Regions from separate parts of the Pseudoalteromonas sp. DSM 26666 genome, predicted to be linked through region 2. Evidence: predicted binding sites of a transcription regulator. Region 2 holds the regulator's gene; the other holds the start of a gene.
The links. The regulator MetJ, encoded in region 2, represses methionine synthesis genes. The targets are predictions, from matches to a motif close to TAGACGTCTAGACGTCTA.
Positions count from the first base shown of each region.

Region 1: metA (homoserine O-succinyltransferase) is a predicted target of MetJ. The motif match lies at 3,186-3,203, and genes of this name have one in related genera.

Region 1 covers NZ_FPAR01000004.1:277,263-283,687, reverse strand. The annotation lists gene BM380_RS09595 (histone deacetylase family protein) at 1-824, opposite strand, end outside; gene BM380_RS09590 (PilZ domain-containing protein) at 882-1,244, opposite strand; gene ettA (energy-dependent translational throttle protein EttA) at 1,382-3,055, opposite strand; gene metA (homoserine O-succinyltransferase) at 3,280-4,227, shown strand; gene BM380_RS09575 (homocysteine S-methyltransferase family protein) at 4,217-5,287, shown strand; gene metH (methionine synthase) at 5,297-6,425, shown strand, end outside.
Region 2 covers NZ_FPAR01000007.1:116,556-122,980, reverse strand. The annotation lists gene priA (primosomal protein N') at 1-1,319, opposite strand, end outside; gene rpmE (50S ribosomal protein L31) at 1,550-1,765, shown strand; gene BM380_RS13965 (malic enzyme-like NAD(P)-binding protein) at 2,290-3,531, shown strand; gene metJ (met regulon transcriptional regulator MetJ) at 3,600-3,920, opposite strand; gene metB (cystathionine gamma-synthase) at 4,119-5,366, shown strand; gene metL (bifunctional aspartate kinase/homoserine dehydrogenase II) at 5,416-6,425, shown strand, end outside.

The DNA of each region.
Region 1 (6,425 bases), on a different contig from region 2:
GTGGCCACCGGGGTGTTATTTGCAAGACAACGCTTAAGCACTAAGTGGTCGCGCTTTTCTATTCCTTGCCAACTAATATCCAGTTTACCTAAGCCATCCTCTTGCCAAATATCAACGCCAGCATCATACAAAACCAGATCTGGGTTAAGCTCGTTTAATAAAAATTGCAGGGTATCGTCAACAATACCTAAGTATTCAGCGTCTTGCATATTATTGGCTAAACCAATATCTAAATCGCTAGGAGACTTTCTAAATGGGAAGTTTTTCTCACAGTGTATTGAACAGGTAAACGCATAAGGTTGATGAGCCAGCATGGCTGCCGTGCCATCACCTTGGTGAACATCTAAATCAAAAATCAGTACGTTAGTCACTTCACGGTTTTGAATTAACGTCTGTGCGGTAAAAGCTAAATCGTTCACCATACAAAAACCCGAGCCAAAATCACTGTGGGCATGGTGAGTGCCACCCGCTAAATGGCACGCAAGCCCATTTTTAAGTGCTAAGCGCGCAGTTTGCAGTGTCCCTAATGGGGCGGTAAATGTGCGGTTCATTAGTGCTTGTGACCAAGGTAGGCCTATACGGCGCATGGCTTTTTCATCTAGGCGGTTATGCCATAAATCGTGAATGTAGTTTTCACAATGTACTATTTCTAACTCTTCAACACGACCATGTGGTGGCTCTAGGATATTGCTGCCAGCAAGCCCAAGGGTTTTAACATGCTGGTGTAGCTGTGCAAATTTACTCATTACAAAGCGGTGTTTGGGATCAAAACTAAACGAGTAATTAGGATGATAAACTAAAGGTAGATTGGGATTTAAACTCATATCTGCGTCGTTTAATTATTTTTGGTTATGGTAATCAACTTCACGCAGTGCGTCTATTTATGTTTGGTAAATAAGCGTTTCAAGCTCGCGGTGTAATAGTGTTTCATCAGCAAGGTTTAGTTCAACCAAGCGCTTTAAATGCGTAATGCTGTCTATATCAATGTTATGACATTTAAGACCAATATGATTTTCTTCTATATGACGAATAACCACCGGCATTTTTATTTCAATATCGCTTTGTGGCAAGGTAAAACGTAATATTGCTTCGTCATTTTTGTTGCATGTAAAGGCATCGCTTTTAGTGATCAGTGCACCATGTAAAGAAATATCTAATAGGGTACATGCATACTGGGAGCTAGCCGTTTCCAATTGCGCTGCTGTAGAGAACATAATACGAGAAAATTGCCGACGGTTTTGCATAATAATCTTATAAAGTTGTTATTTATAATAAGCATAGCTGGTAATGCTCAACACGCCAATTTGCTCAAAGATAAAAATAGCTCGCATAAAAAAGCCCCGCATAAAATGCAGGGCTTTTAACTTACTCACTGTGGCTGTTAGCCAATTTTTTTGTACTTAATACGCTTAGGCTGTGCAGCTTCTGCGCCAAGGGTCTTTTTAAGCCACTCTTCGTACTCAGTGTAGTTACCATCAAAGAAGTTAATTTGGCCTTCGTCACGGTAATCTAAAATGTGTGTAGCAATACGGTCAAGGAACCAACGGTCATGCGAGATACACATGACACAACCAGGGAATTCTAAAATAGCATTCTCAAGGGCACGTAATGTTTCAACGTCCAAGTCATTGGTTGGCTCATCCAGTAGTACTACGTTGCCGCCTGCTTTTAACAGCTTAGCTAGGTGTAAACGGTTGCGCTCACCACCTGAAAGGTCTTTAACAAACTTTTGTTGATCGTTACCTTTAAAGTTAAAACGGCTAACATAAGCACGGCTTGGGAACTCAAAGTTACCAATTTTTAGTACATCTTGGCCATCAGAGATTTCTTGGAATACCGTTTTGCTTTCGTCCATGTTGCCACGGAACTGATCAACAGTTGCCAGTTCTACTGTTTCACCAATGCTGATATTACCGCTATCTGGCTGCTCTTCACCGCTTAGCATTTTGAATAGCGTTGATTTACCTGCACCATTGGCACCAATAATACCCACAATAGCGCCTTTAGGCATGCTAAAGCTTAAATCATCAATTAAAACACGGTCGCCAAAGCTTTTACGTAAGTTGTTTACTTCTAATACTTGGTCACCTAAACGTGGGCCAGGTGGAATAAACAATTCGTTGGTTTCGTTACGTTTTTGGTAATCAGACTGTTGTAGCTCGCTAAACTGTGCCATACGTGCTTTTGACTTAGCTTGACGACCTTTAGGGTTTGAACGCACCCACTCAAGTTCTTGTGCAATTGATTTTTGACGTGCTTTTTCAGATTTTTGCTCTTGCTGTAAGCGGGCATCTTTTTGCTCAAGCCAAGACGAGTAGTTACCTTCCCACGGAATACCTTCACCACGGTCAAGCTCTAAAATCCAGCCAGCAACATTATCAAGGAAGTAACGGTCATGCGTTACTGCCACAACGGTGCCTTCGTAGTCATGTAAGAAGCGCTCTAACCAGGCAACCGACTCAGCATCTAAGTGGTTAGTTGGCTCATCGAGAATAAGCATGTCTGGCTTTTCAAGTAACAAACGACAAATAGCAACACGACGACGCTCACCACCCGATAGGTGCTCAATTTTAGCATCCCACTCAGGTAAACGCAGTGCATCGGCAGCACGCTCTAATACGTTATCGATATTATGACCATCATGCGCTTGAATAATCGCTTCTAATTCACCTTGCTCTTTTGCCAGTGCGTCAAAGTCAGCGCCTTCCATTGCGTATTCGTTATACACTTCGTCAAGGCGGTTAAGGGCATGTTTTACTTCACCCACAGCTTCTTCAACAATTTCACGAACTGTTTTGCTTTCGTCCAAAACAGGCTCTTGCGGCAAGTAACCAATTTTAGTGCCTGGTTGAGGGCGAGCTTCACCTTCAAAATCTTCATCAACACCTGCCATAATGCGTAGTAATGATGATTTACCAGAACCATTTAGACCTAGCACACCAATTTTTGCACCAGGGAAAAAATGCAACGAAATATCTTTTAAGATAGTGCGTTTTGGTGGCACAACCTTAGATACTCGACTCATCGAGAATATAAACTTATCAGGTAAAACCATGGAAGAAGCCTTCAATAATAATAAAAATTTCAATGCTGTATTGTAGTGGCTCACAGGTGAAACAGTCAACGAATGGGGCTCTTTTAAAGTACATATTCAATTTGTACAAACCGCGTGAATAAATTTCATTTAGACATCTATACATCTAGAGGTTGATATTTTTGACATTCTGTTCATAATGAGAGCGTATTAATTCTCGGTTTTTATGAGCAGGAGCTTTAAGAATGCCAATTACAGTAGAAGACGAATTGCCAGCTATTGCACGTTTACGTCATGAAAACGTGTTTGTAATGCCAAAAACGCGTGCAAAAACGCAAGAAATACGCCCTATGCGTTTGGCTATTCTTAATCTTATGCCTAATAAAGTAGAAACCGAAGTACAGTTTATTCGCTTGTTGGCTAATTCTCCGCTGCAAGTAAATGTAGAGCTACTGCGCCTTGACACGCATCGTAGCAGTAGTAACTCAGAGCAACACTTAGATACCTTTTATCGTTACTTTTCAGAAGTGAAAAACAATAATTACGATGCACTATTAATTACCGGTGCGCCGCTCGCGCATTTAGAGTATGAAGAAGTGGCGTATTGGGATGAGCTCAAAGTGATTATTGATTGGGCCGAGCAGCATGTAACCTCTACCTTGTTTTCGTGCTGGGCTGCCCACGCGGCTTTATATCACCGTTATAATTTAAAGCGCGATTTAAAAGACAACAAACTCTGCGGGGTGTTTACCCATCAATGCTACTTTGCCCATGGTGCACTTACCCGCGGCTTTGACGATACCTTTTTAGTGCCGCACTCACGTTATGGCCACATAGATATAGATAAAATAAACGCTTGTGAAGAGCTGGTGGTATTAGCGGGCTCTGAACGAGTCGGGGCGTATTTACTTAAAAATAAATCGGGCAGCCAAGTGTTTATTACCGGCCACCCAGAATACGATGCCGACAGTTTAAAAGCCGAATATGAGCGCGATTTACAAAAAAGTCCCGATGCGCCAAAGCCCGAAAACTATTTTCCTGATGACGATGCCAGTAAACAACCGTCTAAAACATGGCAAAGCCACGCGTTTTTACTGTTTTCAAACTGGTTAAATTATTACGTTTACCAAACCACACCCTATGATATTAACTTAGTTAGCCAAGACGTAAGGACTAACAACTATGCCGAATAATCCTCAAAACAATAAGCATCAAGAGCTGAGCGCTGCGCTCAAACAGCGCATTTTAATTTTAGATGGTGCAATGGGAACCATGATCCAAGCGCATAAGCTTGAAGAGCAAGACTACCGTGGTGAACGTTTTAAAGATTGGCACGTGCTTATTAAAGGCAACAACGATTTATTAAGCCTAACCAAGCCTGAAATTATTACTGATATACACCGCAGCTTTTTAGCCGCCGGAGCCGATATTATCGAAACTAACACCTTTAACTCGACCACCATTTCGATGGAAGATTACGACATGGCGAGTATAAGCCGTGAAGTTAATTTAGAGTCAGCTAAGTTAGCCCGCGCTGTATGTGACGAATTTAGCGCTAAAACCCCAGAAAAACCGCGCTATGTAGCAGGTGTTTTAGGGCCAACGTCTAAAACGTGTTCGTTATCGCCGGATGTAAACGACCCCGGCTATCGTAATATCACCTTTGATAAGTTAGTGACTGCTTATGTTGAGTCGACCCTTGCGCTTATGGAGGGCGGTGTAGATATAATTTTAATCGAAACCATATTCGACACGCTTAATGCAAAAGCGGCATCGTTCGCGGTAGAAGAAGCGTTTGAACAAGCAGGGCGCACATTGCCAGTGATGATTTCAGGCACTATTACCGATGCCTCAGGCCGTACGCTTTCAGGGCAAACAACCGAAGCATTTTATAACTCTATTCGCCATATTAAGCCGCTTTCAATTGGCTTAAATTGCGCCCTTGGGCCAGATTTACTGCGCCAATACGTTGAAGAGCTATCACGTTTGTGCGAAACCTTTGTCTCTGTTCATCCTAACGCGGGCTTACCCAATGAGTTTGGAGAATACGACTTAGAAGCAGACGACATGGCAAAAGAGATCATAGATTGGGGTAAATCGGGCTTTATTAATATTGTTGGCGGTTGCTGCGGCACTACGCCTGCGCACATTCGTGCCTTTGCCAAAGGGCTTGAAGGCACAGCACCACGAAAATTACCTGAGCTTGAAGTGCGTATGCGTTTATCAGGCCTAGAAGCCTGTAACTTAAATTAGGAGCCGCCAATGACCCAACAAATTGCAGTATTTACCAATGTCGGCGAGCGTACTAACGTAACTGGCTCGGCCATGTTTAAACGTTTGATCATGGAAGAAGACTACGAAACAGCCCTTAATGTAGCTCGCGAACAAGTAGAAAATGGCGCCCAAGTTATTGATATCAACATGGACGAAGCCATGCTGGACTCAAAAGCGGCCATGGTGAAGTTTTTAAACTTAATTGCCTCAGAGCCTGATATTTCTAAAGTACCTATTATGGTCGACTCCTCTAAATGGGAAGTAATAGAGGCAGGCTTAAAGTGTATTCAAGGCAAGGCCATTGTTAACTCCATTTCACTCAAAGAGGGTGAAGAGCCGTTTATTCGCCAAGCTAAAATTATAAAACGCTTTGGTGCCGCCGCTGTTGTAATGGCATTTGATACTGACGGCCAAGCCGATACTGCAGACCGTAAGTTTGAAATTTGTGAGCGCAGCTACCGTATTTTGGTTGATGAAATTGGCTTCCCGCCAGAAGATATTATATTCGACCCCAACATATTTGCCGTTGCTACCGGCATAGAAGAGCACGACAACTACGCCGTAGAATTTATTGAAGGCACCCGCCGTATTAAGCAAAACTTACCGCACTGTAAAGTGTCGGGTGGGGTATCAAACGTATCGTTCTCGTTTAGAGGTAATAACCCAGTACGTGAAGCGATTCACTCGGTGTTTTTATACCATGCTATAAAAGCGGGTATGGATATGGGCATAGTAAACGCAGGGCAACTTGCGGTTTACGACGACATCCCCGAAGAACTTCGTAAAGCCGTAGAAGATGTAATTCTTAACACCGACCCCGGTGCGGGCGAGCGCCTTGTTGAACTTGCGCCTAAATATTCAGGCATGGCACAAGCTGAGCGGGTAGAAGATTTAGAATGGCGCACTTGGTCGGTTGAAAAGCGCCTAGAGCATGCTCTAGTAAAAGGCATAACCACCTTTATAGATGAAGACACCGAAGAGTGCCGTGCTGGCGCCGATAAACCTATTCACGTCATTGAAGGGCCACTCATGGATGGCATGAACGTGGTTGGGGATTTATTTGGTGCCGGTAAAATGTTTTTACCCCAAGTGGTTAAATCGGCTCGTGTGATGAAGC
Region 2 (6,425 bases):
CAACCACATTCATGACAAATCAAAGTAGGAGAAAACCCACGGCGATTTAAAAATACCATCACCTGCTTTCCTCTATTCAGGTGCTGGCGCATTATTGCAAGACTGGCATGCGCAATACCGGCTCTATCAGGCTGACCTTTCATGTCGAGCAGCTTAAACTGATTATCGGTGGCGGTTTGTGCGCGCTCACTTAATGTAAGCAACTGGTATTTGTTATTAATAGCTTTATGCAGTGTTTCTAGTGCTGGCGTAGCGCTACCCAAAATAAGTGTAATTTGATGCTGATAGGCACGATACGCAGCTAAATCACGGGCATGATAGCGTAAAGTGTCTTGTTGTTTAAATGAGGCATCATGCTCCTCATCAACCACAATCATCCCGAGCTTTAAAAATGGCAGAAAAATACTCGAACGGGTGCCTATAACAATGGCACAACTGCCTTTTTCACAAAAGCGCCATGTTTGTAGACGTTCGTTATCGGTTAATGCCGAGTGCCATAACATAATAGGGGTGTCAGGAAAGCGACGTCTAAAACGATTGACCGTTTGAGGCGTTAGCCCTATTTCAGGAACGAGCACTAACGCCTGTTCGCCACGTTTTAATACTTCTTCTAGGCATTGCAGGTAAACTTCGGTTTTTCCGCTGCCAGTGACACCTTCTAGCAAAAAGCTATTAAACCCCGTACTTTGATTAATTGCAGTGCAGGCAATGGCTTGCTCTTTATTTAAACGGGGTTTGCTGCCAACCGTTGGCGAGGTATGTTGCCATTGATTGTCGTGCTCAATGGTTTGAACTATTAGCTCTTTATCTAAAAGGGTATCAATGGTTTTTTTATTAAACCCGAGGGCTTTGAGTTCGGTTAATGATGATTTACCGGATGCTGATAATTGCTTAAGCAAATTAAGCTGTGTTTTAGCTTTTAAAGACGGTAAAAGTGCCCCCTTTTCGCTTAATGTCACCATGTTTATACTGGTTTTATCAGGGCACTCACCTTGGCGCAGTGCACTGGGCAATGCAATATGAATAGTTTCACCGAGTGGATAGCAATAATAACGCGCTGTAAATTTCAGTAGCTCTAAATGCTGCGCAGATAACACCGGTGAGTCGTCAATAACTTCAATAATAGATTTTATTTTGCCTTCGGGGACTGCTGTTTCCGCTTTTAAGCTAAGAATAACCGCTACTTTACGTTGATTGCCAAAAGGGACTAACACGCGCATACCAGGCTGTAATTGAGTCAGCGGTACTAATTGCTCATCCACTTTATAATCAAAGGTGCGAGGCAAGGGGACTTTTATTGCAACTTCAGCAAAACGCATAACAACTCAACCAATTAACGTAATGGTTTAATGTACTAAAAATAGCATTAAAAGCCTACCGACAAATCAGTAATGAATAGGTGTTTGCCGACTTTTTAGCAAAAAGGGTAATTAAAGCTTGTGTGCGTGCGGGTTGTTGGATAAAATTCGCGACCAATAAATTTGTTTTAACGACGTATGGTGCCAGACTTCGGGTTTGGAGAGCGATGCGGCCTTAACTAGAGGTTCCTATGAAAGAAGGTATTCACCCTAAGTACGAAGTAATTTCTGCAACTTGTTCATGCGGAAACAAATTCGAAACTCGTTCTACTCTGTGTAAAGACATTCACTTAGACGTATGTTCTGCGTGTCACCCGTTTTACACTGGTAAGCAAAAGATTTTAGACACTGGCGGCCGTGTTGATCGCTTCAACAAGCGCTTCGGTGCACTTAGCAGCAAAAAATAATTTTTTGTTTCTATGTAAAAAAAGCACCTTAGGGTGCTTTTTTTGTGGCCAAAATTTACTTTCCTACCTGCTTTCTTAGCAATTTTGTATTTATTTTTTTTGCATAACTATTTCCTGTTCTTATTCTGAGTATGCATAAACATTTGCAGACAAAACAGCCAATATTCTCTATATTTTTATTTGTTAAACTTTAAAGATGGTACTCAAATGCAGGTAACGTGAGGTTATTTGTGTTTAAAGTTAAATAAAATTCGGTATTTCACTATTTTAATTTAAGACTAAAAAATACGCTTTATAAAAATAGAACAAGGGCAAAAAGTACCTGTATTTTTCATTTTTATGACGAATTTATATTTTAAAAATGTCAGGATAATCTAGGGAAGTTGCTGATAAATCACTTAAAATTAACAGTTCTAGCATATAACAGGATAGACCTGATATTGCTTGGAATTTAAAAATAATAAAGGTATCGTAGATTAAAACTACCTCTCACTTTAACTTAAATTGCAGGATATAATCGCGTTATGTCAGATTTTCGTGAACAAGCACTACATTACCATGCCCATCCCGTTCCAGGTAAAATCAGTATTGAGCTGACCAAGCCCGCTGAGACGGTTAAAGACCTCGCGCTCGCATACAGCCCCGGTGTCGCAGAACCTGTTCGTGAAATTGCCGCTGATCCAGCAAATGCCTACAAATATACTGGTAAAGGAAATATGGTTGCGGTTATTACTAACGGCACCGCAATTTTAGGCTTAGGTAATTTAGGCCCACTCGCTTCAAAACCCGTTATGGAAGGTAAAGCGCTACTATTTAAGCGTTTTGCAGGGTTAGACTCTATAGATATTGAAGTTAAGCACCGTACTACCGAAGACTTTATTAACACAGTGGCTAATATTGCCGACACCTTTGGTGGAATTAATTTAGAAGATATTAAAGCGCCCGAGTGTTTTGAAATAGAAAAAGCGCTTATAGAGCGTTGTAGCATTCCTGTTTTTCATGATGATCAGCATGGTACGGCTATTGTAACGGCTGCGGGTATGCTAAACGCGCTGGAAGTACAGGGCAAAGCAATTGAAGATGCAATTATTGTATGTTTAGGTGCCGGCGCTGCAGCTGTTGCCTGTATGGAGCTTTTAATTAAATGTGGCGCGTTGCGTGAACATATTTATATGTTAGATCGCAAAGGAGTTATTCATACGCGTCGTGATGACTTGAATGAATATAAGCAATTATTTGCAAACAATACCGATAAACGTACTTTACAAGATGTAATTGAAGATGCCGATGTGTTTGTGGGTGTATCGGGCCCTAATTTATTAGCCCCTGAAGATTTAAAATTAATGGCTGATAGACCCGTGGTATTTGCTTGTTCAAACCCCGATCCTGAAATCGATCCGCAATTAGCACACGCTGCACGTAACGATTTAATTATGGCTACAGGTCGCTCTGATTATCCGAATCAAGTTAATAACGTATTGTGTTTTCCGTTTATTTTCCGTGGTGCGTTAGATGTACGTGCCAGTGAAATAAACGACGAGATGAAAATTGCTGCTGTAGAAGCAATCCGCAGTATTGCTAAAGAGCCCGTACCGGCTGAAGTGCTTACTGCCGCAGGCATCGACAAATTAGAGTTTGGTGCTAAATATATTATACCAAAACCAATGGATCCACGTTTGTTACCACGTATAGCTAAAGCGGTTGCGCAGGCGGCGGTTGATTCAGGTGTGGCACAAATTGATATGCCAGAAAACTACATGGCGTAATTGTTAAGTGTAAATTAGCGCAAAAAAAACCTCAGCATTTGCTGAGGTTTTTTTGTATAAAGACCCTTCTAGTCTTCATTTAAAATAGGCACTTCTAGTCCCATTTCTTGCATTATTTTCTTCACTTCTTCAGGTACTTTTTCTGCGTTATCTTTACGCAAATCATCATCATTAGGCAGCGGTTGCCCGGTAAACGCATGCAAAAACGCTTCGCATAAAAGCTCGCTATTTGTTGCATGACGTAAGTTGTTTATTTGACGACGAGTACGTTCATCAGTTAATACTTTTAATACATTTAGCGGGATCGAAACGGTGATCTTCTTTACTTGTTCGGATTTTTTCCCGTGTTCTGCGTATGGGTGAATATATTCACCATTCCATTTAGCCATAAGATGTATCGTTGCCTCAGATTATAAATTGCTCACACAGCATCAAAGCGTGTAAATATGCGTGAAATTCTATCGGTTTAAAAAAGATAGTCAAATACTAGTTATTTAGCTATCTAGACATTTAAATGTTTTGACATCTTAAATTGCATGCGCTACCTTTTAGACGTCTAAACATCCAAATTAGTAAAGGTAGCGAAAATGAGTGAAAAAAATAAGGCAACAATTGCTGTTCGTAGTGGAATAGAAGCCGACAAACAGCATGGTGCGGTTGTTCCACCGCTTTATTTATCAACAACTTACTCATTTGCTGACTTTGATACAAAGCGCCAATATGATTATGGCCGCAGTGGTAACCCCAATCGTGACATTTTGGCTGAGGCACTCACGGAGCTTGAAGGTGGCGCTAAAGGCATTATTACCGCAACAGGCATGGCAGCCGTTCACCTAACAACACAATTACTTAATAGTGACGATACGTTAGTGATCCCTCATGACTGTTATGGGGGCAGCTATCGCTTATTTACTTCGCTAGAAAAGCGCGGCTTATTAAAACTAGAAGTGGTCGATTTTACCAAAAGCGACAGTTTGACACGCATCCTTGCTATTAAACCTAAGCTGATTTGGATTGAAACACCTAGCAATCCTATTTTACGCTTAACAGATATTAAAGCGGTAACTGATACAGCTAAACAGTGTGGTGCACTGGTTGCCGCCGACAACACATTTTTATCGCCAGCATTACAAAACCCGATTAAGTTTGGCGCTGATATTGTGGTGCACTCAACCACAAAATATATCAATGGCCATTCAGACGTTGTTGGTGGCGCGGTTATCGCAGCGACTGCTGAGTTAGGTGAAGAGTTAGCGTGGTGGGCAAATAACATTGGCATCACCGGCGCGCCATTTGATAGCTATTTAACGCTCAGAGGCTTACGTACGTTAAACGTGCGTTTAAGGCAACACCAAGAAAATGCACTCGCCATTGCACAGTATTTAGAACGCTCCCAGTTTGTTGCCCAAGTTTACTACCCAGGTCTTGAATCACACCCTCAACATGCGCTAGCTAAGGCGCAGCAGCTTGGCTTTGGCGCTATGGTTAGCTTTGATATAAAAGGCGATATAAACGATGCTGCAGCGTTTTTAACGCGCTTAAATGAATTTAGCTTAGCGGAATCATTAGGTGGAGTAGAAAGTTTGATTTGTCACCCTGCGACTATGACCCACGCCGGCATGGACGCAACCGCGCGTGCAGAAGCCGGAGTAGGCGACACGCTTATTCGTATCTCGGTGGGTATTGAAGATGTAAATGATTTACTCGCTGACTTAGACGGGGTATTTAATTTGGTGCGCCCAGGACAAGCCGATCCCGGCCTATCGGCAAAAAGTGGTGCTAGTGAATCATTTGGTTCAGCAAAGTTAAACGCGGCGCATCCGGCGTTATGGTAGTGCATACCAATCTTCAAAATACAAAACATAAATGCGAGTCGGTATTAATATGGTAAATCAGGTTCATAAATTTGGTGGTTCGAGTTTAAGCTCAGCGGATCGCTTTAAAAGTGTCGCAAATATTATTCTAACTCATGCTCAAGCTGGGGATTGTGTGGTGGTATCGGCTGCCGGTAAAACCACCGATACCTTAGTTAAACTGTGGCAAAGCTATCAACAGCAAGACACTCAAGCTATTGCTGATATTGTATTGCTATTGAGTAACCATCAAATAGCTCTGATTGAGCAATTATTAATAGCTAACGCTAAGCACCATGCGCTTGATTTACTTGAAACTGAACTCAGTATTATTACCAAGCAGGCTAAGCAAGGAACATTAGCTGAAGCTGCGTTATTAGCACATGGTGAATTGTGGTCTGCAAGGTTACTAAGCGCTTACTTAGAACAGCTTAACGTTAGCGCTTGTGCCCATGACGCTAGGCAGTTATTTACGTTAGATGCCGGACAGCTGCAGCATGCTAATAATCAGCAGCAGTGCTTAAAAGCCATACAGACGAGTAAAATTAATGTAGTTACTGGGTTTATTGCGGCTGATTTACATGGTGAAACAGTGACCTTAGGGCGAAATGGCAGTGATTACAGTGCCACTTTATTAGCGCGGTATTGCAATGCTAAAAAAGTCTCTATTTGGACTGACACTCAAGGTGTTTTTAGTACTGATCCGCGTAAGGTTGCTAATGCGGTTAAGTATGCGCGAGTGTGCCGTGATCAAGCGAATTTATTAGCGAGGTTAGGTAATCCAGTATTACACGCTAAAACATTATCGCCATTAAAAGATACCGATATAGAATTAGTTGTTCTCAGTAGTTACGATCCTCAAGGCAGTCATACCGAAATAGTTAAACTAGGAATGAGTAAACAAAAACGCTTTTTAACCACAGTAAATAATGTGGATTTACTCATTGTTGATGATCTGAGTGAAGGCGAAGTAGCACATGTTAGCCAACTTATTCAGCATAGTTTGCATCACTTTGAACACGAAGGCGAAATCTACTTACT